Regions from separate parts of the Streptomyces sp. NPDC056296 genome, predicted to be linked through region 4. Evidence: riboswitches for the same ligand, from Rfam matches in the RefSeq annotation. Region 4 holds a riboswitch; each other region holds the start of a gene.
What was found. Region 4 has a riboswitch for cyclic di-AMP ahead of ACFCZF_RS37495 (transglycosylase family protein). Riboswitches for the same ligand answer to the same signal wherever they lie in the genome.
Positions count from the first base shown of each region.

Region 1: linked by a shared signal. The riboswitch ahead of ACFCZF_RS06765 (C40 family peptidase) and the one ahead of ACFCZF_RS37495 (transglycosylase family protein) in region 4 are both predicted to bind cyclic di-AMP.
Region 2: linked by a shared signal. The riboswitch ahead of ACFCZF_RS34470 (peptidoglycan DD-metalloendopeptidase family protein) and the one ahead of ACFCZF_RS37495 (transglycosylase family protein) in region 4 are both predicted to bind cyclic di-AMP.
Region 3: linked by a shared signal. The riboswitch ahead of ACFCZF_RS07835 (M23 family metallopeptidase) and the one ahead of ACFCZF_RS37495 (transglycosylase family protein) in region 4 are both predicted to bind cyclic di-AMP.

Region 1 covers NZ_JBHJRX010000006.1:193,412-200,356, reverse strand. The annotation lists gene ACFCZF_RS06795 (adenosylmethionine--8-amino-7-oxononanoate transaminase) at 1-234, opposite strand, end outside; gene bioB (biotin synthase BioB) at 227-1,486, opposite strand; gene ACFCZF_RS06785 (8-amino-7-oxononanoate synthase) at 1,637-2,764, shown strand; gene ACFCZF_RS06780 (DUF397 domain-containing protein) at 2,807-3,049, opposite strand; gene ACFCZF_RS06775 (helix-turn-helix domain-containing protein) at 3,059-3,919, opposite strand; gene ACFCZF_RS06770 (ATP-binding protein) at 4,134-4,625, shown strand; gene ACFCZF_RS06765 (C40 family peptidase) at 4,716-5,189, opposite strand; cyclic di-AMP (ydaO/yuaA leader) riboswitch at 5,193-5,337, opposite strand; gene ACFCZF_RS06760 (hypothetical protein) at 5,708-6,016, opposite strand; gene ACFCZF_RS06755 (ATP-dependent Clp protease proteolytic subunit) at 6,024-6,659, opposite strand; gene ACFCZF_RS06750 (VOC family protein) at 6,812-6,945, opposite strand, start outside.
Region 2 covers NZ_JBHJRX010000065.1:1,813-8,757, forward strand. The annotation lists gene dxs (1-deoxy-D-xylulose-5-phosphate synthase) at 1-429, shown strand, start outside; gene ACFCZF_RS34450 (aspartate aminotransferase family protein) at 430-1,815, shown strand; partial or broken gene ACFCZF_RS34455 (XRE family transcriptional regulator) at 2,304-2,426, shown strand; gene ACFCZF_RS34460 (DUF6126 family protein) at 2,458-2,580, shown strand; gene ACFCZF_RS34465 (tyrosine-protein phosphatase) at 2,611-3,408, opposite strand; cyclic di-AMP (ydaO/yuaA leader) riboswitch at 3,832-3,989, shown strand; gene ACFCZF_RS34470 (peptidoglycan DD-metalloendopeptidase family protein) at 3,994-4,971, shown strand; gene ACFCZF_RS34475 (SGNH/GDSL hydrolase family protein) at 5,176-5,961, shown strand; gene ACFCZF_RS34480 (TetR/AcrR family transcriptional regulator) at 6,492-6,945, opposite strand, start outside.
Region 3 covers NZ_JBHJRX010000008.1:86,169-93,113, forward strand. The annotation lists gene ACFCZF_RS07820 (DNA topoisomerase (ATP-hydrolyzing) subunit A) at 1-1,952, opposite strand, end outside; gene ACFCZF_RS07825 (M16 family metallopeptidase) at 2,274-3,626, shown strand; gene ACFCZF_RS07830 (M16 family metallopeptidase) at 3,623-5,011, shown strand; cyclic di-AMP (ydaO/yuaA leader) riboswitch at 5,203-5,367, shown strand; gene ACFCZF_RS07835 (M23 family metallopeptidase) at 5,380-6,144, shown strand; gene ACFCZF_RS07840 (GntR family transcriptional regulator) at 6,344-6,945, shown strand, end outside.
Region 4 covers NZ_JBHJRX010000083.1:15,066-22,010, forward strand. The annotation lists gene pkaE (serine/threonine protein kinase PkaE) at 1-178, shown strand, start outside; gene ACFCZF_RS37475 (SurA N-terminal domain-containing protein) at 325-972, shown strand; gene ACFCZF_RS37480 (nucleoside triphosphate pyrophosphohydrolase) at 1,050-2,045, shown strand; gene ACFCZF_RS37485 (cytochrome P450) at 2,051-3,289, opposite strand; gene ACFCZF_RS37490 (transglycosylase family protein) at 3,767-4,783, shown strand; cyclic di-AMP (ydaO/yuaA leader) riboswitch at 4,966-5,132, shown strand; gene ACFCZF_RS37495 (transglycosylase family protein) at 5,136-5,861, shown strand; gene eno (phosphopyruvate hydratase) at 6,131-6,945, shown strand, end outside.

The DNA.
Region 1 (6,945 bases), on a different contig from region 4:
CTGGTCGCGCGCGGCCTCGTTCAGCACCGGGTGGTTGTAGCCGTGGATCGCCGACCACCAGGACGACATGCCGTCGACGAGTTCGCCCGAGCCGTCGGCCGGACGCAGCCGCACTCCGCTCGCCGACTCCACGACGAGCGGGTCCTGCCGGCCCGGCATGGGTCCGTACGGATGCCAGACGTGCCGCCGGTCGAGCGCCAGCAGTTCGTCCACCGTCAACGCGGGCTCAGGCATTGGGCGCGAGGTCCGTGCCGGCACCACGACGGCGTACGGCGACCAGGTCCGTACGGGCTTCGCCGGCCACCGCCGGTTCGGCGGGCGCGCCGGTCCTGCGGCCGGCCTCGGCCGGGACGGACCCGCACACACCGCCGTCGGCGTGCGACCCGCAGCCCCCGCCCTCGGCGTGCGATCCGCAGGCACCGCCGTCCGCGTGCGACCCGCACGAGCCGCCTGCGTGCGACCCGCACGCGCCCCGCTCCGCCGCCCGGTGCTCCGGCAGGGTCACCTCGCCGGCGCCCTCCACCTCGAACCCGGCGTCCGCGATCATCTCCAGGTCGGCATGTCCCGCCTGCCCCTCGCTGGTGAGGTAGTCGCCGAGGAAGATGGAGTTGGCCAGGTTCAGGGCGAGCGGCTGCATCGTGCGCAGGTGGACCTCGCGCCCGCCCGCGATGCGCACCTCGACGTCCGGGCAGACGAACCGCGTCATCGCCAGGATGCGCAGGCACCGCTGCGGGGTGAGGTGCCACTCCTTGGCCAGCGGCGTGCCCTCCATCGGGATCAGGAAGTTGACCGGCACCGAGTCCGGGTCCAGCTCACGCAGCGAGAAGACCACGTCGACCAGGTCCTCGTCGCTCTCGCCCATGCCCGCGATGAGTCCCGAGCAGGCGGACAGCCCGGCCGCGTGCGCCTTGGTCACCGTGTCCACCCGGTCGGCGTACGTGTGCGTGGTGGTGATGTCCCCGTACGTCGCCTCGGACGTGTTGAGGTTGTGGTTGTAGGCGTCGGCGCCCGCATCGCGCAGCCGCTCCGCCTGGCCGTCGGAGAGCAGGCCCAGGCAGGCGCAGACCTCGACGGCCTCGTTCTGCTCTTTGATGGCCTTGATGGTGTCCGAGACCCGGTCCACGTCCCGGTCGGTCGGACCGCGTCCGCTGGCCACCAGGCACACCCGCTTGGCGCCCCCGGCCACGCCCGCGGCGGCGGCCTGCGAGGCCTGGTCGGGCTTGAGCCACGTGTACTTGAGGATCTCGGCCTTGGAGCCGAGCCGCTGCGAGCAGTAGGAGCAGTCCTCGGGACACAGGCCCGACTTGAGGTTGACGAGATAGTTGAGTTTCACCCGTCGGCCGAACCAGTGGCGGCGCACCTTGCCGGCCGCGGCCACCACATCGAGCAGGTCGTCGTCGGAAGTGGCGAGGACGGCAAGAGCCTCCTCGCGGGTCGGCGACTCGCGCCGAAGCCCCTTGTCCACCAGCGTGTTCAGCAGGTCCATGAGAGCCGATCCTGTCCTAAGGGGCCGCCCGGGGCCAAGGAGAGTTTGCACAACACTGACAGATCGCCGTGTGGGTATTGCCACACCTCGCGGGGGCTGCCGTGCCGCTAATGTCTGTCCACTGCCTACAAAACGACGGAGGACCGACCCATGGCGTTCGGCTGGATCGACGAGCAGGCCCAGGCGCGCCGCCGGGCCGGGCTCGTACGAATTCTGCGCCCCCGCCCGGCCGACTCGCCGCTGCTGGACCTGGCGAGCAACGACTACCTCGGCCTGGCCCGGCACCCGGAGGTCACCGAGGGGGCGGTCCGGGCCGCGCGGACCTGGGGCGGCGGTGCGACCGGCTCCCGGCTCGTGACCGGCACGACCGAACTCCACGCCGAGCTCGAACGCGAACTGGCCGCCTACTGCGGATTCGAGGCCGCGCTCGTCTTCTCCTCCGGCTACGCGGCCAACCTCGCCGCGGTCACCGCGCTGGCGCCGCACGGCTCCCTCGTCGTCTCCGACGCGGGCAACCACGCCTCGCTGATCGACGGCTGCCGACTCGCGCGCGGGACGACCCAGGTCGTGGCGCACGCCGACCCGGACGCCGTGCGCAAGGCACTGGCGACGCACGACGGGCCCGCCGTCACCGTCTCCGACACGGTCTTCTCGGTCGACGGCGACGCCGCGCCGCTGGCCGGGCTCGCCGAGGTGTGCCGGGAGCACGGTGCCGGGCTGGTCGTCGACGACGCCCACGGCCTCGGGGTCCTCGGCGACGGCGGCCGGGGCGCCCCGCACGCGGCGGGGCTCGCGGGCGCCGACGACGTCGTCGTGACGGTGACGCTGTCCAAGTCGCTCGGCAGTCAGGGCGGCGCCGTGCTCGGCCCCGCCCGGGTGATCGACCACCTGGTCAACGCGGCCCGGACGTTCATCTTCGACACCGGCCTCGCCCCCGCGGCGGCGGGCGCGGCGCTGGCGGCGCTCACCCTGCTGCGCCGAGAGCCCGAGCGGGCGGCGCGGGCACGCGAGGTGGCGGCGGAACTGCACGCACGCCTGACCGCCCTCGGGCTTTCGGCGGTACGTCCGGACGCCGCGGTCGTCTCGGTGCGGGCGCCGTCCCCGGAGGGGGCCGTACGGTGGGCGGCCGACTGCCGTGCGGCCGGCCTGTCCGTGGGCTGCTTCCGCCCTCCTTCCGTACCCGACGGCGTCTCACGGCTCAGGCTGACCGCTCGTGCGGACCTCTCCGGGGAACAGATCGAACGCGCTGTACGGGTGATCGGCGAAACGCGACCATGAGTCGGCGTGACACGGCCGTGCCTCGCCCGGCGCCCAACCGGTTCAGTCGCGGTGGACGGCGGCCGTGAACATCGCCCAGCTCCCGGGGGAGAAGAGCAGCGCGGGCCCGGCCGGGTCCTTGGAGTCCCGCACGGCGAGCAGTCCGGCCCAGGGGCCGGCCGACGGCCGGGCCGTCTCCACGCAGTTGTTCGCTCCCGTGCTGTAGCTGCTGCGCAGCCACCGCACGTCGTGCAGATCGGTGCCGGCAGGGATGTTCCGACAGAGTGCGGACGGTGAGCCTGACATGGTGCCTCCTTACGCGCCTGCCGCGGTCGCGGCGATGAAGTCCAACGAGTCCTCGGGCGAAAGGGCATGGATCAGAAGGGCGTTGAAGGCCTCGGTATAGGCCTCTAGGTCTTCTTTCCGTTCGAGATGCAGGCTACTCGTCAAGTGGTCGAGAACAACCACGTCCAGATCAGAAGTGCTCGAAAAAGAGAAGATTACGAAAGGGCCGGTGACACCGATGTGCGCCCCGGCGGCAAACGGCAGTACCTGGAGCCGGACATGGGGGAGACGCGCGGCCTCGACCAGTCGCTCCAGCTGACGGGACATGACATCGGGGCCGCCCACCTCCCGGCGCAGCACCGCCTCGTCCAGAACCGCGCTCAGCAGCAGCGGCGGCTGCGCCCGCAGTACGTCCTGCCGGGCCAGCCGGACCTCCACCAGCGTGTCCAGCCGCTCCTCCGGCAGCCCGTCCGCCGCGGCGCGCGTCACCGCGCGGGCGTACTCCGGTGTCTGCAGCAGCCCGGGGACCACCGTGGTCTCCAGCGTGCGCATCGCGCTCGCCTGGGACTCCAGGCTGATGAAATCGCGGTAGGCCGGGGGCAGTACCCCACGATAGGCGTGCCACCAGTGGTTCCGGCCGACCGCGTCGTCGGAGCCCGCCAGCATCTCCAGCAGCTCCCGCAACTGGTCGTCGTCCACGCCGTAGGCGTCCAGCAGTAACCGCACGTCGGCCGGTTTCGCCCCGCTCGTCCCGGTCTCGATCCGGCTGACCTTCGACTGGTGCCAGCCCACCAGCCGGGCCGCCTCGCCGCTGGTGATACCCGCCGACGTGCGCAGGGCGCGCAGTTCCGCGCCCAGCTTCCGACGGCGCACCACGGGACCGTGCTGCATCGGCCACCCCCTTACTCCTTATGGGCCGCCCAAATACGCTCTGCCGTCGCAGAGTTCACCGCTTTGAGCGACAGATATATGCATATCTTGGTGGATCGCCGCCCTTCACCGGCCCGGTGATGGCAGTCTGGCGGCGAAGCACCAGTCCGGGACCGTACTCGAACCATCCGCTCCGTGTCCGGCTGCGGTCCCGTGGGAAAGGGACGACGTCGCCATGGCAGACCATCTGGAAGCATCCGTCACTCTGCCGAGCGATCCCGCCTCGGTGGCCGCCGCGCGTACCTATGTGGTCGGGACTCTGGCGGAGTGGGGCCTGCCGCCGGACACCGACGTGTCCGAAACCGTCCGGCTCATCGTCTCCGAGCTGACGACCAACGCGGTCCAGCACACGTTCGGACAATCGCCCACCTTCACCGTGGACCTCGTGCTCGACCGTGACGAGCGGCTGCGCATCGGTGTCACCGACAGCCACCCGCGGTTCCCCAAGCGCCTGCCCGCCGCCGTCCAGCAGGACAACGGCCGCGGCATGGTGATCATCCGCTGGCTGACGGCGGAGTGCGGCGGCAAGCTGAGAGTGCGGCCCACGCGCGAGGGCGGCAAGACCGTCTCCATCGAACTGCCCTGGGCGCCGCCGGGCGGTCCGGTGCCCACCGAACCGGCCACGGTCGTCGGGCAGGCCGTGGGAAGCCAGGAGCCGCAGCGGTGAGGCGCCGACGGCACGAGGCGCGCCCCAGGCGCATACCGCGCACCCGAGGGGGTGACGGCGGGTCAGGGCGCCGTCACCCCCTCGGGCGGGCTACTTGACCCGGCCGTACCAGACGCTGCCGGTCCAGATCTTCTGCAGACGCACCACGTCCCCGGTCTTCGGGGCGTGCCAGATCTTGCCCTTCCCGGCGTAGATGCCGACGTGGTAGACGCTGCGGCCCGAGTGGAAGAACACCAGGTCCCCGGTCTTGCGGTTCTTGGCGGAGATGTGACGGGTCTTGTTGTACTGCTGGGCGGCGGTGCGCGGCAGCTTCTTGCCGGCCTTCTTGAACGAGTACAGCGTCAGCCCCGAACAGTCGAACCTGCTTGGTCCGACGGCGCCCCATTTGTATGGCGCGCCCTTCTTGGAGGCGGCGATCTTGAGGGCCTTCGTCGCATGGCTCGCCGCGGCCGCCTCGGAGGCGGCGCCGGGGACCACTACGGAACCGCCCACGGCGGCGAGGGTGAGGGCCGAGGCCGTACCGGCACGGGCCATCAGCGACGGGACACGATTGAGCGCGGACATGCGCAACCCTTCGTCAGCCGCCTGTGAAGGATGACCTGTCGGATTCGGGCTGGCGAAGTTGCCCGGCCGCACGAGTGCGGCTTCACCCCAAGGGCTGCTCGGCCCGGCGCGTCTCCCGCAGAGACGACCGTTCCGGCGACCCGTCGTGCTCGGGTCCTCCACTCCTGCCGATCCACTCCTGTCGACCGGTCGTCCGGGCGGCGGCAGGACTCGGCGTCCGCCCGGACCGCCCCGCCGCTGCGGCGGGGGCTTGTCGTCAGTCACGGATCTTGTCTCGCCCCATGGGGAATTCCCAACGGAACGTGCCCTTTGTGTTGTTACTCACCACTCACCCGTTCGGGTGGACGCCTCTGTGTTCGAGTCACCGGTGGGTGTGGTGACGACCCCGGGACCAGCGACGCAGTGGCTCATCGCGCTGTCCGGACACGCGGGTCGCGCAAGCTCGGCCGGTCGGAAATCGGAGGTGTTCCTACGCCGAAAGGCGGTAAGCCGTTTGGTCCGTTTCGACTCCTGGCGCCTCAACTGTAGGAACAGGGCGGTAGACCGACTCGCGCCGTCCGCCGTTCACCGTCCAGCACGCGCAGCGCCCGGGCCAGGGTCGTGGCGTGCAACTCCGTCTCGCTCCGCCGGTGCATCAGCGCCAGCGCGTCGCGCAGGGCGGCCGCCTTGCCGACCAGCGCCTGGGCGGCCCGCAGTCCGCGGTAGGTGTCGCCCTCCCGCGCGGGGTTGATGCGCCCGAGCAGGTCGACGACGTCCAGGTAGCGGTCGATCAGCTCGGCCTCGGCGCGGGCCAGGGCGGGCAGAGGCGGCAGTTCCGGTGGCAGCATCGCCGGATCACCTCGCGCCGGATGCCGGGGACATGGTCCTGCGGCTGGGTACGATCCGGTCCACCAGGCCGTACTTCAGAGCCTGTTGTGCGTCCAGGACGGTGTCCCGCTCGATGTCCGCGCTCACCTGCTCGGGACTGCGGCCCGTGTGCCGTACGAGAATTTCCTCCAGGCGGGCGCGGACGCGGATCAACTCGTCGGCCTTGATTGCCAGGTCGCTCGCCTGTCCCTCCACCGGGACGGTGAGCGCGGGCTGATGGATGACCACCCGTGCGCCCGGCAGGACGGCGCGCTTGCCGGGCGTGCCCGCCGCCAGCAGTACCGCGGCGGACGAGCCGGCCTGTCCGAGGCAGGTCGTCTCCACGTCGCAGGCGACGTAGCGCATGGTGTCGTAGATCGCCGTCATCGCGGTGAAGGAGCCGCCGGGCGAGTTGATGTAGAGCGCGATGTCCCGGTCCGGGGCCTGGTGTTCCAGGTACATGAACTGCGCCATCACGTCGTTCGCGGAGGTCTCGTCGACCGGTGTCCCGAGGAAGACGATCCGCTCCTCCAGCAGCTTCGAGTACGGGTCCGTCGTCCGGCTCCCGGTACTCGTGCGCTCGGTGAACTCGGGCAGGACGTGACGGGCGGACGGTCGGGTCATGGCGAACCCCTCCTCGTGGCAGGACCGTGTTCGGCTGCACTGTCTCCTGAAAAAATGTACAGGACGTACGTTAGGAGGGTGGAGGAATCGCGGGGGGTCGCGCGTTCGCCGGCAGCGGAAGGAACCTTCGGGGGATCGGTGGGGGGCCGCGTTCAACCCTCGTGCGGGGGCTCGTGCAGTCCGAAGGAGGAGCCCTGATCGTCCCGGCACAGCGCGAACCGGCCGAACCGGGCCACCGACTCCGCGTCCTCCTCGCCGAGGTCCTGGACCGAGCCGCCCAGTCTCC
Region 2 (6,945 bases), on a different contig from region 4:
GTGATGGCGCCCGTCTGCCTCCGCGCCGCCGAGCTGCTCGAAGCCCGCGGCATCCGGTGCACCGTCGTCGACCCGCGCTGGGTCAAACCCGTCGACCCGGCGCTCGCGCCCCTGGCCGCCCGACACCGTCTGGTGGCCGTCGTGGAGGACAACAGCCGCGCCGCCGGGGTCGGTTCGGCGGTGGCACTGGCGCTGGGCGACGCGGACGTCGACGTACCCGTGCGCCGGTTCGGCATCCCCGAGCAGTTCCTCGCACACGCCAAGCGCGCCGAGGTGCTCGCCGACATCGGTCTCACGCCGGTCGAGATCGCCGGGCGGATCAGCGCGAGCCTGGCCGTCGGAGCGCAGGCCGGAGCGCAGGCCGGGGAAAAGGCCGGAGATCAGGCCGGGGACGTACGGACCGTCACGCCAGTCCAAGGAGAGAGCTGAATGACCAAGGAGTTCGACCTCGCCGCGCTCTTGGCCGAGCGCGGAGCCGAGCGATACGAGCTGCACGCCAAGCACCTCAACCACCAGCTGCCGCGCATGCTGCACACCATCGGCTTCGACAAGGTCTACGAGCGGGCCGAGGGCGCGCACTTCTGGGACGCGGACGGCAACGACTACCTGGACATGCTCGCCGGGTTCGCGGTGATGGGCCTGGGGCGCCACCACCCCGTCGTACGCAAGGCGCTGCACGACGTCCTCGACGCCTCGCTGGCCGACCTCACCCGTTTCGACTGCCCGCCGCTGCCCGGGCTGCTGGCCGAGAAGCTGCTCTCCTACAGCCCGCACCTGGACCGGGTCTTCTTCGGCAACAGCGGCACGGAGGCGGTCGAGACCGCGCTGAAGTTCGCCCGGTACGCGACCGGCAGGCCGAGGATCCTGTACTGCTCGCACGCCTTCCACGGGCTGACCACCGGCTCGCTGTCCGTCAACGGCGAGAACGGCTTCCGCGACGGCTTCGCCCCGCTGCTCCCCGACACCGCCGTCCCGCTCGGCGACCTGGACGCCCTGGCGCGGGAGCTCAAGCACGGCGACGTGGCCGCGCTGATCGTGGAGCCGGTCCAGGGCAAGGGCGTGCACGAGGCCCCGCCCGGCTATCTGCGCGCCGCGCAGGAGCTGCTGCACCGGCACAAGGCGCTGCTGATCGCCGACGAGGTGCAGACGGGCCTCGGCCGGACGGGCAGGTTCTACGCCTTCCAGCACGAGGACGGCGTCGAGCCCGACCTGGTGTGCGTGGCCAAGGCGCTGTCCGGCGGATACGTGCCGGTGGGGGCCACGCTGGGCAAGGACTGGATCTTCCAGAAGGTGTTCTCCTCGATGGACCGGGTGCAGGTCCACTCGGCGAGCTTCGGGTCCAACGCGCAGGCCATGGCGGCCGGGCTCGCGGTGCTGTCGGTGATGGAGAACGAGGAGATCGTGGCGAACGCGGCCGCGGTGGGGGAGCGGCTGAAGTCCCGGCTGGCCGAGCTGGTGGACCGCTACGAGCTGCTCGCCGACGTCCGGGGGCGGGGGCTGATGATCGGCATCGAGTTCGGCCGGCCCAGGTCCCTGAAGCTGCGCAGCCGCTGGACGATGCTGCAGGCCGCGCGTAAGGGTCTGTTCGCGCAGATGGTCGTGGTGCCGCTGCTGCAACGGCACCGGATCCTGACGCAGGTGTCCGGCGACCACCTGGAGGTGATCAAGCTGATCCCGCCGCTGATCATCGACGCGGGGGACGCGGACCGGTTCGTCGACGCCTTCACCGAGGTGATGGACGACGCCCACAATGGCGGCGGCCTGATGTGGGACTTCGGAAAGACGCTGGTCAGGCAGGCGGTGGGCAACCGTTAGCGCGTCCGGCCGCGACCGTCTTCGCCTCTGAGGCAAGAAAATTGCCCGTCGGGCAAGTATCGGGCTGAATGGAGGCATGACCTCCCATGAACCGGTCCGCCGTCGCCGGACGCGGTGTCCGTCGTGGCACCGCAGCTGCGTGCGGTGTGGCGCCGGGCCGCCGCAGGTGTCCTGCCTGACAGTGATGGGCAGCGCAAAGTAATGGGACTGGTACGCTTAGTGCTCTGTTGGGGGCGACAATCAAGCTCACAGCAGCCCGAGTGAGTCCTGTACTTGCTCCGGCGGCCGGAAGGGTCGTCGTCGGACGGGCATGACCCGTCAAACTCCCCGGAGCGATCCAGGCGGAGAGTCTCCTGAGCTACCCGGGAGAGCGCTTCAAGGTACGACCGTCTCGGAAACCTATGAGACATCGCTGACTGGGGCGCGGCGGCCAGATGGTGCTGTTTCGCGTCCCTGTCAGCGCTCAGCTGAAGCGCACCTGTAGGCGCCCCGGCGACAGCCCGCGCCTCGACTCGCTAACCCTGCACCGGATCGCCGACGGGGTCGAGTCACTGTTCGTCCACACCCTGACGCAGAGTGCCTCGGCAGCGCTATGCCTGGACTCGCCACCACGCCGGCCCACCCCACCCTTGGAGGGACGCCATGAACCTGCAGGAGAAGCTCCCGCGCGCCCTGTGGGTGCGGCTCTTCATCTACCTCATCGTGGGACACGTCCTCGCGGCCTTCATCTACCTGCTCTTCGAGGTGGGCGCCAACAGCCGGTGAGCGGGTGGGCCGGTCGGTGAGCCGGTGGGCTCAGTCCAGCATCCGCTCGCGCAGCCGCTCCCGGGTCTCCGGAGTGATCCGCAGGCCCTTCTCCAGGTAGGCGTCGACCCCGCCCCAGGTCTCCTCGACGGTCTCGAAGGCCGCCGCCAGGTACTCGGCGCGCGCGTCGAAGAGGGGGCTGAGCAGCTCCATGACCTCGGGGGAGTAGGCCGAGGCGGCGGAGCTGCTGCGGCGCACCTTGTAGCGACGGTGCGCGGCGTTGGACTTCAGGTAGTCGTCGATGACGGCCTCGCGCTCGACGCCCAGGGCGAGCAGGGTGACCGCGATCGACAGGCCCGCGCGGTCCTTGCCGGCCGCGCAGTGCATCAGCGCGGGGACGCTGTCCTCGGCGAGCGCGTGCAGTACCCGGGAGTGCTCCGCCGTGCGCTCCTTGATGATCATGCGGTAGGAGCCGATCATCCGGTCGGCGCCCTTGTCGCCCGCCAGGATCTCGCGCAGCTGGTCGAGGTCGCCGTCGCGGACCATCTTCCAGAACTCGGCACCGTCGGCCGGATCGCTCAGCGGCAGGTTCACATTGCGCACGCCCGGCAGCGCGACGTCCGGACCCTCGAGCTTCTGGTCGGCCGCGTTGCGGAAGTCGAAGATGGTGTGCAGGCCCAGCGAGGCCAGGAACGCGGCGTCCTCCCCGGTGGCGTGCGCCAGGTGGCCGCTGCGGAACAGCACCCCTTGTCGCACCCGCCGCCCGTCCACGGTCGGCAGCCCGCCCACGTCACGGAAGTTACGCACACCGGCCAGCTCGGGTTCGGTCGACGGGACCTGCTGCGTCACGGGGGCTCCTCCCACTCCGCCCCGTCGACGCTGCTCGCCGACGGGCACCACTCGAAGATACGGCACGGTCCGGGGGCCTCGGCGGCACCATCGCCCGACTGCGTCATATCTGAACCTTCTGTCCGAATTGGCACCTTCATTCCAACTAGCGCTGGAATAAAAGGGACTGGGGAGACGGCGCGTGAGCAGCGTCATATCCGTGACCGTGCGTTGCCCGTCATGTTCACGTAATGCGACCGGTTTTCAAGGCTGTTTACCGGAAAGGGCACTGCGCGAATCGACGGAGGGTGACCGGTAATTCCCGTAAAGGATCAATCGGAACACCTGCCAATGGAACCCCTCGCTTGTCCCCGCGCGTCTTGGTCCCTTACGTTCACCACCGATCCGGACGGACGCCTAATCCTGCCGCCGACCGGAGCCCGCACTCATCCACCACCCGTACACGGCAGGAGCGGGGGACCCACAGGTACAACTGCCTGTTCCGGTTCCCGGAACGGCTTGGGGTAAAGCCGCGTCTCGGCGCGGCCGGGCATCTCCAGCTCGCACCCGACAGCTCACCTCGTAGGCGCCGGAGAGGAATTCGCCATGCCCGCGAAGGGTAAGCACCGCCGTACCAGGGCCATGCGCCTGACCCGCACCATCGCCGTCGCCGGAACCGGTGGCGCCGCGCTCGCGCTCCCGCTGCTCGGCGCCGCCGGCGCCCAGGCCGCACCCGCGCAGTCCGTGTCCGAGCAGGCCGTTCAGTCCATACCGACGACGGCGAAGAAGGCCGCCGGCGGCAGCGCCGAGAAGAACTCCGACTCGCGGACGTACACTGTCAAGAGCGGTGACTACCTCTCGAAGATCGCCGACGAGCAGGACGTCGACGGCGGCTGGAAGAAGCTGTACTCGGACAACCGCGACATCGTCGGCTCGGACCCGTCGCTGATCCACCCCGGCCTGAAGCTCTCGGTCGGCGAGCAGGCCGCCAAGTCGTCGGCCCCCTCGTCCTCCGCCGAGTCGGAGAAGCCGGCCGAGAAGCCCGCCGCGCCGAAGAAGTCGTCCTCCGAGAAGTCCGAGTCGGCGAAGTCCGAGTCGGCCGAGAAGTCGTCGGACGCCGCGAAGACCTCCTCCTCGGACTCGTCGAACACGAGCGCCCAGTCCGCCGGTACCGCCAGCGGCTTCGCCTCGCCCGTTCCCGGCGGCAGCGTCGGCACCCCGTACCACCAGTCGGGCAGCATGTGGTCCAGCGGCTACCACACCGGCACGGACTTCGTCGTCCCGACCGGCACCTCGCTCAAGGCCGTCGGCGCGGGCACCGTCGTCTCCGCCGGCTGGGGCGGCGCGTACGGCAACCAGGTCGTCATCCAGCTCTCCGACGGCCACTACGCCCAGTACGCCCACCTGTCCTCGCTCTCCGTCTCCGCCGGTCAGTCCGTGACGGCGGGTCAGCAGGTCGGTCTCTCGGGTGCCACCGGCAACGTGACCGGTCCGCACCTGCACTTCGAGATCCGCACCTCGCCGGACTACGGCTCGGACGTGGACCCGATCGCGTACCTGCGCTCGCACGGCGTCTCTCTCTGACGACGGCTCCGGCGCAGCCTCCGCGCCTCCGAAGGCCGGACCCCGATCCCCGGGTCCGGCCTTCGGTGTATTCCGGAATTGACGAACACTTTAGGCGTGGTTTTTCTCACCGACCGTCAACCCTTTCCTACGGTCGCGTAGGTCACATTCCAAGGTGAATCATGGGCCGACGTGGCAGACGATTCGAAGAGTGACAGCAGAGAAGTGATCGGGTCGTACGTGGCGGTGGGGGACAGCTTCACCGAGGGCGTCGGCGACCCCGGCCCCGAGGGGGCGTTCGTCGGCTGGGCGGACCGGTTGGCCGTACTGCTCGCGGACCGGCGCCCCGAGGGCGACTTCGGGTACGCGAACCTCGCCGTGCGCGGCAGGCTGCTCGACCGGATCGTGGCGGAACAGGTCCCGCGAGCCGTCGAACTCGCCCCGGACCTGGTCTCGTTCGCGGCGGGCGGCAACGACATCATCCGGCCCGGCACCGATCCGGACGAGGTGGCCGAGCGGTTCGAGCGCGCGGTGGCCGCGCTGACCGCGGCGGCCGGCACCGTCCTGGTGACGACCGGCTTCGACACCCGTGGGGTGCCCGTCCTCAAACATCTGCGCGGCAAGATCGCGACCTACAACGGGCACGTCCGTGCCGTCGCCGACCGCTACGGCTGCCCCGTGCTCGACCTGTGGTCGCTCCGGAGCGTCCAGGACCGCAGGGCGTGGGACGCCGACCGGCTGCACCTGTCGCCGGAGGGCCACACGCGCGTGGCGCTGCGCGCGGGCCAGGCCCTCGGCCTGCGCGTCCCCGCCGACCCGGACCAGCCCTGGCCGGCCCTGCCGCCCCGCGGCACCCTGCACGTCAGGCGCGACGACGTGCACTGGGCACGCGAGTACCTGGTGCCGTGGATCGGACGCCGACTGCGAGGCGAGTCGTCGGGCGACCACGTGACCGCGAAGGGGGCGCTGTCGCCGGACGACATCAAGGTGCGGATCGCGGCGGTGGCCTGACGGCGGCGTGGGGTGTGCGGCGTGCGGCTTACGGCGCGGTGTGGGGCGTGCGGCGGACGGTCGCGGGGTCGCTCTGCCGGATTGCGCGGGTGGCCGTGGGCCGGGTGGGCGGACGCCGGCGGGCGGGTGGCTGGCGTCCGGTTCGCCGCCGGGTGGCGAGGGGTGGGGGCGGGTCTGGCCGCTGGTGGAACGGTGGCCGGGGGGCCGTCCGGCGTGCCGCGCATGCGGGGGCGCGGGCCTGGCCGTTGGTGGAACGGTGGCCGGGTGGCCGGCCCGTCGTGGCGCGGCTGTGGGGGCGCGGGCCTGGCCGTTGGTGGAACGGTGGCCGGGGGGCCGTCCGGCGTGCCGCGCATGCGGGGGCGCGGGCCGGCCGCCGGTGGAACGGTGGCCGGCCCGTCGTGGCGCGGCTGTGGGGGCGGGCCCGGCCGCCGGTGGAACGGTGATCGAGGGGCTGGCCCGTCGCGCCCCGGACGCCGGGGCGGGGGTGTCCGTCCGCGGTGAGGAGCCGCCGGCCCCGCGCGAGGCCGCGCCTAGCGCCGTGGTGTCGTCAACGCCTCGCGAGTCAGGCCGAGTTCTCGGGCGAGGGCCTCGTCCGTCCACTCCTGGGCGCGGGCCCGGGACACCGCACCCGGGTAGGACGTCAGCTGCACGGCCAGCCCGTCGAGCAGGGCGGTCAGACGCAGGGCCGCGCCGTCGGGCTCCGGGCAGGTGAACTCCCCGGCGGCCACGCCTTCGGCGATGACCTCGGCGATCGCCGCCTTCCACTGACGGTCCAGTTCCCGCGTGACCTCCCGCAGCGCGGGCTCGCGCAGCGCCACCGCCCAGCCCTCGATCCACAGCCGCCAGCCCTTGGCCTGCCCGGTCGGGGCGTACCAGCGCACCGCCGCCCGCAACCGGCGCAGTGCCGACGTACGGCGGCCGAGCAGTTTGCGCAGACGGGCGAGATCGTCCTCGGCGGCGTACGTGAACGCCGCGGCGACCAGC
Region 3 (6,945 bases), on a different contig from region 4:
GCGATGACCTCCAACTCGTCCTTGTGGGACGGGTAGTCGGGCACCACACGCTTGACGACACCCTGTTCCGTACCGAGCGCCAGGCCGGGCGAGGACTCGTCCAGCGTGGTCAGGCAGACGACCGCCTCGTCGTCCTCCAGGGTCACGAACTCCGCCAGCGGCGCGCCACCCGACAGGTTCGGCGTCGGCATGGGCTCCGGCAGCTGGGGCAGATCCACGACGTTCACCCGCAGCAGGCGCCCGGCCGACGTCACCACGCCCACCTCGCCGCGTGCCGTGGCCGGCACCGCCGAGACGATCAGGTCGTGCTTGACGCGCTTGGCGCCGGCCTCCGTGACGAGGGGGTCGGCGTTCGCGGTGCGGGCCAGCAGGCCCGTCGAGGACAGCAGCACCCGGCACGGATCGTCCGCGACCTGGAGCGGAACGACGGCGACCGGGGCGCCGGACGACTCCAGCAGCATCGTACGGCGGTCGGTGCCGAACTTCTTGGCCACCGCGGCCAGTTCGGTCGAGACCAGCTTGCGCAGCTCCGCGTCCGAGTCGAGGATCCGGGTCAGCTCCTCGATCTCCGCGTTCAGCCGCTCCTTCTCCGACTCCAGCTCGATGCGGTCGAACTTGGTGAGCCGGCGCAGCGGCGTGTCCAGGATGTACTGGGTCTGGACGTCGCTGAGCGAGAAGTGCTCCATCAGGCGCTGCTTGGCCTGTGCGGAGTTCTCGCTGGAGCGGATGAGGCGGATGACCTCGTCGATGTCGACCAGGGCGGTGAGCAGGCCCTCGACCAGGTGCAGACGGTCACGCTTCTTGCTCCGGCGGAACTCGCTGCGGCGCCGTACGACGTTGAAGCGGTGGTCGAGGTAGACCTCCAGCAGCTCCTTGAGGCCCAGCGTGAGCGGCTGGCCGTCCACCAGGGCGACGTTGTTGATGCCGAAGGACTCCTCCATCGGCGTCAGCTTGTAGAGCTGTTCCAGGACCGCCTCGGGCACGAAGCCGTTCTTGATCTCGATGACCAGGCGCAGCCCGTGTTCGCGGTCGGTGAGGTCCTTGACGTCGGCGATGCCCTGGAGCTTCTTCGAGCCGACCAGGTCCTTGATCTTGGCGATCACCTTCTCCGGGCCGACCGCGAAGGGCAGCTCGGTCACGACGAGCCCCTTGCGGCGGGCCGTCACCGTGTCGACGGCGACGGTCGCCCGGATCTTGAAGGTGCCGCGGCCCGTCTCGTAGGCGTCCCGGATGCCGGGCAGACCGACGATCCGGCCGCCGGTGGGCAGGTCGGGGCCCGGAACGTGCTTCATCAAAGCTTCGAGGTCGGCGTTCGGGTGCCGGATCAGGTGCCGGGCGGCCGCGATGACCTCGCGCAGATTGTGCGGGGGCATGTTCGTGGCCATGCCGACCGCGATGCCGGAGGCGCCGTTGACCAGCAGGTTCGGGAAGGCGGCGGGCAGCGCCACCGGCTCCCGCTCCTGGCCGTCGTAGTTGGGGCCGAAGTCGACGGTGTCCTCGTCGATGGACTCCGTCATCAGGCCGGCTGCCTCGGCCATCCGGCACTCGGTGTACCGCATGGCGGCCGGCGGGTCGTCGTTGCCCAGGGAGCCGAAGTTGCCGTGGCCGTCGACCAGGGGGACGCGCATGGAGAACGGCTGGGCCATGCGCACCAGGGCGTCGTAGATCGACGCGTCGCCGTGCGGGTGCAGCTTGCCCATGACCTCGCCGACGACGCGGGCGCACTTCACGTAGCTGCGCTCGGGCCGCAGGCCCATCTCGTTCATCTGGTAGACGATGCGGCGGTGCACCGGCTTGAGGCCGTCGCGGGCGTCCGGCAGCGCCCGGGAGTAGATGACCGAGTACGCGTACTCGAGGAAGGAGCCCTGCATCTCGTCGACGACGTCGATGTCGAGGATCTTCTCCTCGTACGAGTCGTCGGGCGGCGGGGTCTTCGTACTACGGCGGGCCATCGCTGCCGGCTCCTTGCTGAAGCGTGAACGGTGATCTGACGCGGTCCATTGTGGACTGCGGCACTGACAGCGACCGACCAGGACCCGTCACGGGCTGCCCGGCCCGGCGCTGCCCGCAGGGTACGCCCTCGTCCCGAGCCCTCGCCCCGGTCGGGCGGCTCGGGCCGCCAACCCCGTTCTCGCTCTCGGCGTACGAGGTCCGGGAACTCCACCGGTGTCCCGCACGCTTGCATACAGTGGCAGGATCGGCGGAATTCCGCAGTTCCGCCCAATGATCCATCAAGTGTTTCCACCAAGGATTCCGCGATCGAAGGGACGTACATGCCCATGGGTCACACGGCCACAGCCCAGGCAGGCTCCGGCGGCCTGACAGCGACCGAGCACCGCCTGGCCAACGGCCTGCGCGTGGTGCTCTCCGAGGACCACCTGACCCCGGTCGCGGCGGTGTGCCTCTGGTACGACGTCGGCTCGCGCCACGAAGTCAAGGGGCGTACCGGCCTGGCTCACCTTTTCGAGCACCTCATGTTCCAGGGCTCCGCCCAGGTCAAGGGCAACGGCCACTTCGAGCTGGTGCAGGGCGCCGGCGGCTCGCTCAACGGCACCACCAGCTTCGAGCGCACCAACTACTTCGAGACCATGCCCACCCACCAGCTGGAGCTCGCCCTCTGGCTGGAGGCCGACCGCATGGGCTCCCTGCTGTCCGCGCTGGACGACGAGTCGATGGAGAACCAGCGGGACGTCGTCAAGAACGAGCGCCGCCAGCGCTACGACAACGTGCCCTACGGCACGGCGTTCGAGAAGCTGACCGCCCTCTCCTACCCGGAGGGCCACCCCTACCACCACACGCCGATCGGCTCCATGGCCGACCTGGACGCGGCGACGCTGGAGGACGCGCGCGCGTTCTTCCGCACTTACTACGCGCCGAACAACGCGGTGCTGTCGGTCGTCGGCGACATCGACCCCGAGCAGACGCTCGCCTGGATCGAGAAGTACTTCGGCTCCATCGCCTCGCACGACGGCAAGCAGGCCCCCCGGGACGGCTCGCTGCCCGATGTCATGGGCGGGCAGCTGCGCGAGGTGGTCGAGGAGGAGGTGCCGGCCCGCGCCCTGATGGCGGCCTACCGCCTGCCGGAGGACGGCACGCGCGCGTGCGACGCGGCCGACCTGGCCCTCACCGTCCTGGGCGGCGGTGAGTCGTCCCGCCTGTACAACCGGCTGGTACGCCGCGACCGCACGGCCGTCGCCGCCGGCTTCGGCCTGCTGCGGCTCGCCGGAGCGCCCTCCCTGGGGTGGCTGGACGTGAAGACGTCCGGTGACGTCGAGGTGCCGGTCATCGAGACCGCCATCGACGAGGAGCTCGCCCGGTTCGCCGAGGAGGGCCCCACGGCCGAGGAGATGGAGCGCGCCCAGGCCCAGTTGGAGCGCGAGTGGCTGGACCGCCTGGGCACGGTCGCGGGCCGCGCCGACGAACTGTGCCGGTACGCCGTCCTGTTCGGCGACCCGCAGCTCGCCCTCACCGCCGTGCAGCGGGTGCTCGAGGTGACGGCCGAGGAGGTCCAGGAGGTCGCCAAGGCCCGCCTGCGCCCCGACAACCGCGCGGTGCTCGTCTACGAGCCGACCGCCCCCGCCGACGAGAACGACGCCACCGACGAGAACGAGGAGGCGGCCAAGTGACCGAGCTCGCCACCATGGAATTCCACTCCCAGCCGCGGGCCGGCGAGCCCAAGCCGTGGGCGTTCCCGGCCCCCGAGCGCGGCAGCCTCGGCAACGGCCTCACCGTGCTGCGCTGCCATCGCCCCGGCCAGCAGGTCGTCGCCGTGGAGGTGCTCCTCGACGCGCCCCTGGACGCCGAGCCGGCCGGCCTCGACGGTGTCGCCACGATCATGGCGCGCGCCTTCTCCGAGGGCACCGACAAGCACTCCGCCGAGGATTTCGCCGCCGAACTGGAGCGCTGCGGTGCCACCCTCGACGCACACGCCGACCACCCCGGCGTCCGGCTGAGCCTGGAGGTGCCGGCCTCACGCCTCGCCAAGGCCCTGGGCCTGCTCGCCGACGCCCTCCGGGCGCCCGCGTTCGCGGACAGCGAGGTCGAACGGCTGGTCCGCAACCGGCTCGACGAGATCCCGCACGAGCTGGCCAACCCGTCACGCCGCGCGGCCAAGGAACTCTCCAAGGAGCTGTTCCCGGCCGGGGCGCGTATGTCGCGCCCGCGCCAGGGCACCGAGGAGACGGTCGCGAGCATCGACTCGGCGGCCGTACGCGGCTTCTACGAGAAGCACGTCCGACCCGCCACCGCCACCGCCGTGGTCGTCGGCGACCTCACCGACGTCGACCTCGACGCGCTGCTCGGCGAGACGCTGGGCGCGTGGACCGGCTCCGCGGCCGAGGCGCGTCCCGTACCCCCGGTGAGCGCCGACGACACCGGCCGGGTCGTCATCGTGGACCGACCCGGTGCCGTCCAGACGCAGTTGCTGATCGGCCGCACCGGCGCCGACCGGCACGACCGCGTGTGGCCCGCGCAGGTGCTCGGCACCTACTGCCTCGGCGGGACCCTCACCTCGCGCCTGGACCGCGTCCTGCGCGAGGAGAAGGGCTACACCTACGGCGTACGGGCGTTCGGGCAGGTCATGCGTTCCGCGCCCGACGGCACGGGCGCCGCGATGCTCGCCATCAGCGGCTCCGTGGACACCCCCAACACCGGTCCCGCCCTGGAGGACCTGTGGACGGTGCTGCGCAAGCTCGCCGCGGAGGGTCTCACCGACGCCGAGCGCGACGTGGCCGTGCAGAACCTGGTGGGCGTGGCGCCGCTGAAGTACGAGACGGCGGCGGCCGTGGCGAGCACGCTGGCCGACCAGGTCGAGCAGCACCTGCCCGACGACTACCAGGCCACGCTCTACCGCCAACTCGCCGCCACGGGCACCGTGGAGGCCACGGCGGCGGTCGTGAACGCCTTCCCGGTCGACCGTCTGGTGACGGTCCTCGTCGGCGACGCGGCGCAGATCAAGGAGCCCGTCGAGGCCCTCGGCATCGGTGAAGTCACCGTGGTGGCGGCCGAGTAGCGGCACACGCGTGTGGCGGCCCCGGTGACCCGAGTGTCACCGGGGCCGTCTTTTGTCCGGATTGCGGGAGAGGCTGCCCGTCTGCCCTGTGGCGTGCGCTACAAAAGGCTTGTTGCGTTTGAGGATTGAACACAGCCGCGTTTAGCGTCATCCGGTCTGTTCGTCACGCAGTGCGCCGCGCCCGCGGCACCGGACAGTCATCGCCGAGTCCCCGTACGGCGCGAGCCAGGGGAGCCGGGGACCCAACGCAGTCCCTGGGGTGAATCGGACGCCCGCGCGCGCAGCGAGGGGGTCCGTAGGAGACCTTCCTGCTCCGAACCCGTCAGCTAACCCGGTAGGCGAGAGGGAAGGAAAGGACCAGCCTCTACATGGCGTTCACGCGCGCCACCGGGAAGCACCGCCGTCCCAGCCGGGTGCACCGCACCACCGCCCGCGCGGCGGGTGTCGCGGCCCTCGCCACCACCGGCGTCGTCGGCACCCTCGCGGCTCCGGCGCTCGCCGCCGAGCCCCGGGCGGAGCAGAGCGGACTCACCCCGGTCATCACCATCGGCGACTCCATAGCCGACGAGATCGACGCCCAGGCCACCGCGCAGGAGCAGGCCGCCCTGCACGCCGCCGCCCGTGAGGCGGCCCAGGAGGCCGCGCGCGAGCGGGCGGCCGAGGCGGCCGAGGAGGCGCGCGAGGCCAAGGAGCGCGCCGCACGCGAGGCGGAGCGCAAGCGCCTCAACACCTTCGTGTCGCCGATCACCGCCTCCTACGTCTCCACCGCCTACCAGGCCGGCAGCTCGCTGTGGTCCTCCGGCAGCCACACCGGCATCGACTTCCACGCCTCCAGCGGCACCTCCGTGCACTCGGTCGGCGTCGGCACCGTCGTCGAGGCCGGCTGGGGCGGGGCGTACGGCAACCAGGTCGTGATCAAGATGCACGACGGCACGTACACCCAGTACGGCCACCTGTCGTCCATCGGCGTCTCGGTCGGCCAGGCGGTCGAACCCGGGCAGCAGATCGGCCTCTCCGGTGCCACCGGCAACGTCACCGGACCGCACCTGCACTTCGAGGCCCGTACGAGCCCCGAGTACGGCTCGGACCTGGACCCCGTCGCCTACCTCCGCTCCCACGGCGTGAACGTCTGACGACGGACGGTACGACATTCGAAAGCCCCGGCCTCCCGAGCCGGGGCTTTTGGCTTTCTTTCCTTCGGTGCACGCGTCGGTGGTCCAAAAAATAACCATGAAATCCGCTCTGCCGTCGGAATGTGCGCTTGATTGGCTTAGAGTCACTGAGCACGCGTCAATCGTCGACGTTTCACGGGGATTAAGGCGGAGGTCGGGCATGCGTATTCCGGCGCACTCGGTGTGCACGGCGATCCGGGACGACATCGTCACCGGCGTCCACGGACGCGGCGGTCGGCTCACCGAGGAACTCCTGGCCCGCCGCTACGGCGTCTCCCGCGTCCCCGTCCGCGAGGCCCTGCGCACGCTGGAGGCCGAAGGCTTCGTGGTGACGCGGCGGCACGCGGGCGCGTGCGTCGCGGAACCCACCGAGCAGGAGGCCGCCGACCTGCTGGAGACGCGCACGCTCCTCGAACCTCTCGGTGCCTCCCGGGCCGCCCGGCGCCGCACCGAGGCCCACCTCAAGGTGCTGCGTGGTCTGGTCAGGCTGGGGCAGGAGCGTGCCAGGCAGGGCAACAGCGAGGATCTGCGCTCACTGGACGGGTGGTTCCACGAGACCCTGGCCCAGGCCGCCGGCAGCCCGTCGCTGACGGCCTTGCTGACCCAACTGCGCCACAAGATCGCCTGGATGTACGTCGTGGAGGCGTCGGCCGGACCCGTGGAGTGCTGGGCGGAGCACGGCGCGATCGTCGACGCGGTGGCCCGGGGCGACGGCGAGCGAGCGCGGGCGCTCATGACGCTGCACACCGAGCGGTCGGCGCC
Region 4 (6,945 bases):
CGCCCACGACGTCCGCCGCCGCATCGGCCACCTGCTCCTCGCCCTCGGCGACCGCGCCGCCGCCCACGAGACACTGGCCCGGCTGCTGCACGACGTGGAGCGCCTGCACGGCCCCGGCCACCCGCTCGCGGCCGAGATCCGGCGCACCCTGCAGTGGCTCGGCCAGGTACGCGGCTGACGACCACCACCCCGGCCGGGGCGCGGCGGTGCCCGAAGTCCTGGTGAATCGTTGGTCGAATGGGTTGGCCAGAGCCGGGCCACTGCCTACCATCGATCATCGCAAGACTTTGTGCACCGTCGCACAATCTCCAACGGGAGGTTCACTTGCACCGCCGCCGTCGCACCGCGCTCCTGTTCACCGCCGCGATCGCCGCCGCGGCGCCCCTGCTCACCGCGTGCGGCAACGACGCGCACCCGGGGGCCGCGGCCGTGGTCGGCGACCAGCGGATCACCGTCGCCCAGCTGGAGAACCGCGTCGACGAGGTACGCGACGCCCAGCGGGCCGCCGTCCCGGACGACGACCAGTACCAGCAGGTCGTCGCCCGCACCGGCACCCTCACCCGCGACACCCTGCACGGCATGGTCCTCGACCGGGTCCTGCACCGCGCCGCCCAGGACGCGGGCGTGAGCGTCAGCCGCAGGGAAGTGCAGGAGATGCGCGGCGGCCTGGAGGAGCAGGCGGGCGGCGCCAAGGAGCTGGAGACCGTCTGGCTGCAGCAGTACGGCGTCCCGCCCGAGCGCCTCGACGACAACCTCCGCCTCCAGCTGGAGGCCCAGAAGCTCGCCGAGAGCCTCGGCACCGACACCAGCCGCCCCGAGTTCTGGGAGGCCCTGTCCAAGGCCTCCGAGAAGCTCGACGTCGACCTCAACCCGCGCTACGGCGCCTGGGACGTACAGAAGAGCAGCCGCGTCGACACCAAGGTGCCGTGGGTGCGGGAGGTCACGGCGGCGCGGACCCAGCAGACGGCGTAACGGTCCTGCGGGGGGCGCTCCGCCGCCCCCTGTGGACAACTCACGGGGCTGTCGGCCGCGTGCGTTACGTTCTGATCGTGAACGCAACCACCGCCGACACCACCCCCGGCACCGCCCCCGACCCCGGCCGCGTCGTCCTGCTCACCACCAGCCACCGCGTCGCCCCCGGCCTGCTGTCCTGGCCCGCCTGGCAGGCCCTGCGCACCGCCGACCGCGTGCTGTGCGCCGACGGCGCGCACCCGCAGCTGCCGTATCTGCGCGAGGCGGGCATACGGGTCGACGAGACGGCCCCGACCGCCGAGGAACTGGTCGCCGCCTGCACCGGCGGCCACACCGTGGTCGTCGTGGCGACCGGCGAGGGCGACCCCGCCCTCACCGACGGCCTTGCCCGCCTCGCCGGATCCGGCCGCGTCCACATGCCGGACCTGGAGCTGCTCCCCGCCTCCTACGACCTCCCGGGCGCCCGCCTCCTCGACCTCGTCCAGGTCATGGACCGCATCCGCGCCGAATGCCCCTGGTCCTCGCAGCGCACCCACAAGGGCCTGGCCAAGTACGCCATCGAGGAGGCGTACGAACTCGTCGAGGCGATCGAGGACGGCGACCGCGACGAACTCCGCGAGGAACTGGGCGACGTACTCCTCCAAGTCGTCTTCCACGCCCGCATCGCGGAGGAGGACCCCGACGCGCCGTTCTCCGTCGACGACGTGGCCGGCACGATCGTCGCCAAGCTGATCCACCGCCACCCGCACGTCTTCGGCGAGGAGACGGCGTCCACCCCCGAGGAGGTCAGGGAGCACTGGCTGCGCACCAAGGCGGCCGAGAAGCAGCGCACCTCGGTCACCGAAGGCGTCCCCCTCGGCCAGCCAGGCCTCGCCCTCGCCGCCAAGCTCGCCTCCCGGGTGCGCACGGCGGGCCTCCCGGTCCCGCTGCCCGCAGGCGAGGGCATCGGCTACGAACTGCTGGCCCTGGCGGCCCGCGCCGAGGCCGACGGCACGGACCCGGAGGCGGCACTGAGAGCGGCGGCACGGGCGTACCGGGACGCGATCAGGGAGGTCGAGGCAGCCGAGGGCTGAGCCGGTCAGACAGCAGTGAACCGCACCGGGAGGTCACGCAGCCCTCGCATGATGAGCCCGCCCCGCCAGCGCAGGTCATCAGGATCGGTCGCCAGCTCAAGATCGGGAAGGCGCCGTAGCAGGGTCTCCAGAGCCGTACGGCCTTCGAGGCGGGCGAGAGGCGCGCCGAGACAGTAGTGGATGCCGTGTCCGTATCCGAGGTGCTGGTTGTCACGACGGTTCAGGTCGAGGGTGTCCGGTTCGCCGAAGCGCGCCGGATCGCGGTTCGCGGCAGCGAGGACTACGAGTACGGGGTCCCCCGGGGCGATGCGCTGCTGCCCGATGACGAGTGGTGCGGTGGCGAAGCGCCAGGTGGCCAGTTCCACGGGCCCGTCGTAGCGGAGCAGTTCCTCGACGCCGCTGTCCAGCAACGCCGTCTCACCCCGCTTGATCGATTCCTGCAGTCGAGCCCGTTCCCGAGGGTGGTGCATTAGCGTGTACACGCCATTGCCGATGAGGTTGATGGTGGTCTCGAAACCTGCGAACAGAAGCACGAAGCACATCGCGGCGGCCTCGTTCTCGGTGAGATGTTCGCCGTGGTCGGAGGCCCGGATCAGGCCCGAGATCAGATCATCGCCGAGGTCGTCGCGCTTGCGGTGGATGAGCTCGGCGAGGTAGGCGCGAATCTTCTTGACGGAGCGCGCCACGCCGCCACGCTGTCCTCCGCCATGGCGGATCATCATGCCTGCCCAGTCGCGCAGGTCGTGCTGATCCTCGCGGGGAACGCCCAGCAGGTCGCAGATCGCGTAGATGGGGAGAGGGAAGGCGAAGTCGTGAATGAGATCTGCCTCGCCCCGTGAGGCGAAACCGTCGATGAGGTCGTCCGTCAGCTCCTGTACCCGGGGGGCGAATTCCGCGATGCGCCGCGGCGTGAACGCCTTGGAGACGAGACGGCGCAGGCGCGTGTGGTCCGGCGGGTCGATGTTGAGCAGGTGCGTCATGAGATTGGCGCTGCGCTCACCTGGAATGCCGGTCTTGCTCTTCCCTTTGGCGTCTTCGGCGTGATGCTCGGGATTCTTCGAGAGCCGACCGTCGGCGAGAGCCTCGCGCGCGTCGCTGTAGCGGGTCACCAGCCATGCCTCGACCCCGCTGGGCAGTTTCGTCCAGTGGACGGGGGAGTGTCGACGCAGCCAGGCGTAAGCCGGATACGGGTCGGTGGCGAACTCCCAGGTGAAGAGTTCGGGGGCGGAGCTCGGGACGTTCACGGTACGACCGTAACGGGATCGGACGGCTCCTGTGCCCGTGGCGGCAGAGAGAAGAACCGATACATCGTGACATAGGTGATGAGTAGGAGATTCTCCTGTTTGTCGGTGTCCTCTCACCGTGGGGCGTTAGATTCCTGCTAAACGCAAGGGGCCCCAGAGCTGGCCAGAGCTCCGGGGCCTTGCCAGCCGTGAAGGGGCTGACGTGTTCAAAGCTATCGCCATGGCCGCGCCCGCGGCCAACCAAGGGCAGACGCCGATGCGCGCCGTTCGAGCGGCACTGATGCTGCGAGTGTCGACACAGGAAGGCAATGACGTCTGGGGCGTTCAAACGTGACACGCGCTCACCTCTGTGATCTTCACGTGATCTGCGCGGCATGAACTTGTGACAAGCGATCATCTGCCTATACGTTCACGAACCAGCGTGGCGCCGAGCATCACCCGCCGCGCGGTCCCCGCTGTCTCGTGAAAGGTCGTCGCATGCTCTCCGGGAACGGTCGTCACCGCCGCCCCCGCCAGGCTCCCGCCCTGGTCGTCGCAGCCGGAGTGACCGGCTCCGCCATCGCGATCCCACTTCTCGGCGCCACCGGCGCCCACGCGGCGGACGGGGCGAACTGGGACCGCGTCGCCGAGTGCGAGACCGGCGGCGCCTGGAGCCAGAACAGCGGCAACGGGTACTACGGCGGCCTGCAGCTCTCCCAGGACGCCTGGGAGCGGTACGGCGGCACCGAGTACGCGCCGAGCGCCGACCAGGCCAGTCGCTCCCAGCAGATAAGAGTCGCCGAGAGGCTGCACGCGGACCAGGGCATCGCCGCCTGGCCGACCTGCGCCCTGCTCGCGGGCATGGGCAACGACTCGGCGTCCACGGACAGCGGAACCGGTTCGACGGGTGACGGTACGTCGACGGAGCCGGAAGCCCCCAAGGCGTCGGTCACCCCTGACCCGTCCGGCACGACCGAGTCGCCGGAACCCACCTCCGACGCGCCCTCCTCGTCCCCTTCGCCGTCTTCGTCCCCTACCTCTGACTCCACGTCGGACAGCGGGGACGATTCGACCAAGTCCGACACGTCCCCCGAATCCAAGCCCACGGAGAGTGCCGGCTCCCAGGGCGCCGATGCTTCGCCCACGGCCCCTCCGGCGATCGACGAAACGGACAAGGCGGGGCAGAGTGGCGAGGATTCGGCGCTCACCGACACCGAGGAGTCCGGCGCGGGCCGTCATCGCGGCGACAGCGCCGACGAGGGCGCGAAGGACGACCGTACGGCCGAGTCGTCGGGGCGGCACGCCTCGCGCGGCGAGGGTGAGTCGCGAGAGGTCGCGGACGGCTCGTACACCGTCCGTTCCGGCGACAGCCTCTGGGGCATCGCCGACTCCCTTGAGTTCGACGGCGGGTGGCGCTCGCTCTACGTCGGCAACAAGGAGGTCGTCGGCGCCGACCCGGACCACATCCTGCCCGGTCAGACGCTCACGGTCATGGGCGAATCGGGCGAAAAATAGGGGCAGTTCGCGTCATGGTTCGAGACTGTATGCCCGTTTTGGATCACGTGAGAGATAGGTCTCAGAAGCCGTGATCGTCTTTGAAAATCCGCGGAGCGCGTGTCTACGGTCATGACCGCTCGCCATCGCGGGCCCCGGCTGCCGCAACGCCGAATCCTGCCAGCGGCCGTCCGGGAACAGTCGTCGCGCAAGCGCCGAAGGCAGGAGCGGGGGACCCAAGGTAAGTGCCGCACCGGGCAGTTGAGCCGGAGCGGCTAGGGGTTAAGCCGAGTTCCGCGAGGAACCCGGCCGGGCAACTCAACCGGCCCGAACCCGACAGCTCACCTCGCAGGCGTCGGTGAGGGGATCAACCATGCTGTTTTCCGGCAAGGGCAAGCACCGCCGTCCGTCCAAGGCCACCCGCATCGTCGCCGTCGCCGGTGTCACCGGTGCCGCCGTCGCCGCCCCGCTGATGGCGGCCGGCAACGCCTCCGCCGCCACCGCGTCCGAGTGGGACGCCGTCGCCCAGTGCGAGTCCGGCGGCAACTGGTCCATCAACACAGGCAACGGTTACTACGGCGGTCTGCAGTTCTCCGCCTCCACCTGGGCCGGCTACGGCGGCACGCAGTACGCCGCCACCGCCGACCAGGCCAGCAAGGCGCAGCAGATCGAGATCGCCGAGAAGGTGCTCGCGGGTCAGGGCAAGGGTGCCTGGCCGGTCTGCGGCACCGGCCTGTCGAGCGCCGCGTACACCGGCGGCGGTTCCGGCGAGAGCCAGGACAGCGGCTCCTCGCAGAGCGAGAGCGGCGGCTCCACCGCCGACCGCTCCACCGAGCAGAAGGCCTCCCGCTCCGACGAGCGCCCGGCCGCCGAGCCGAAGGCCGAGAAGCCGGCCGAGAAGAAGACCGTCACCACCCCGACCGGCAAGAAGGTCGAGAAGGGCGACGGCGAGTACAAGGTCGTCAAGGGCGACACCCTCAGCTCGATCGCCGAGGAGCACGACGTCAAGGGCGGCTGGGCGAAGGTGTTCAAGCTGAACGACGACATCGTCGACGACGCCGACCTGATCTACCCGGGCCAGCAGCTGCACCTGAAGTAAGCGGCGGCCCCCGAGACTCCCGCCCCGGTGCGTGTTCCCCCGTACGCACCGGGGCGGGTTTTTCACGCCCGGACCCGCCCGTGATTACGAACGGGTTTTCGGAAACGTCTTTGTTCCGTTCGGAAACAATTTACTCTCGGTTCTGTCCAGCGGGTGGGCGATCGGCTGGCCGATCGCCCGGAGCCGGTTAGGCTCGGTCCCGCAGAGCCGCTGCGGTCCCGTGGGCCCGCGCGTCACACCGAAGCGTCACATTGAAGAAGGAGATGCTCGTGCCGTCCATCGACGTCGTCGTAGCCCGGGAAATCCTGGACTCCCGAGGCAACCCCACGGTCGAGGTCGAGGTCGGCCTCGACGACGGCAGCACGGGTCGTGCCGCCGTCCCGTCCGGCGCCTCCACCGGTGCCTTCGAGGCCATCGAACTCCGTGACGGCGATGCCAACCGTTACCTGGGCAAGGGCGTGGAGAAGGCCGTCCTCGCCGTCATCGAGCAGATCGGCCCGGAGCTGGTCGGCTACGACGCCACCGAGCAGCGCCTGATCGACCAGGCCATGTTCGACCTGGACGCCACCGACAACAAGGGCTCGCTGGGCGCCAACGCCATCCTCGGCGTCTCGCTCGCCGTCGCCCACGCCGCCTCCGAGGCCAGCGACCTGCCGCTCTTCCGCTACCTGGGCGGCCCGAACGCGCACCTGCTGCCGGTGCCGATGATGAACATCCTGAACGGCGGGTCGCACGCCGACTCGAACGTGGACATCCAGGAGTTCATGATCGCCCCGATCGGCGCGGAGTCCTTCTCCGAGGCCCTGCGCTGGGGCGCCGAGGTCTACCACACCCTGAAGAAGGTCCTGAAGAGCAAGGGCCTGGCCACCGGCCTCGGCGACGAGGGCGGCTTCGCCCCGAACCTCGGCTCCAACCGCGAGGCCCTCGACCTCATCCTCGAGGCGATCAAGGAAGCCGGCTACACCCCCGGCGAGCAGATCGCCCTCGCGCTCGACGTCGCCGCGTCCGAGTTCTACAAGGACGGCTCCTACGCCTTCGAGGGCAAGAACCGCTCCGCCGCCGAGATGACCGAGTACTACGCCGA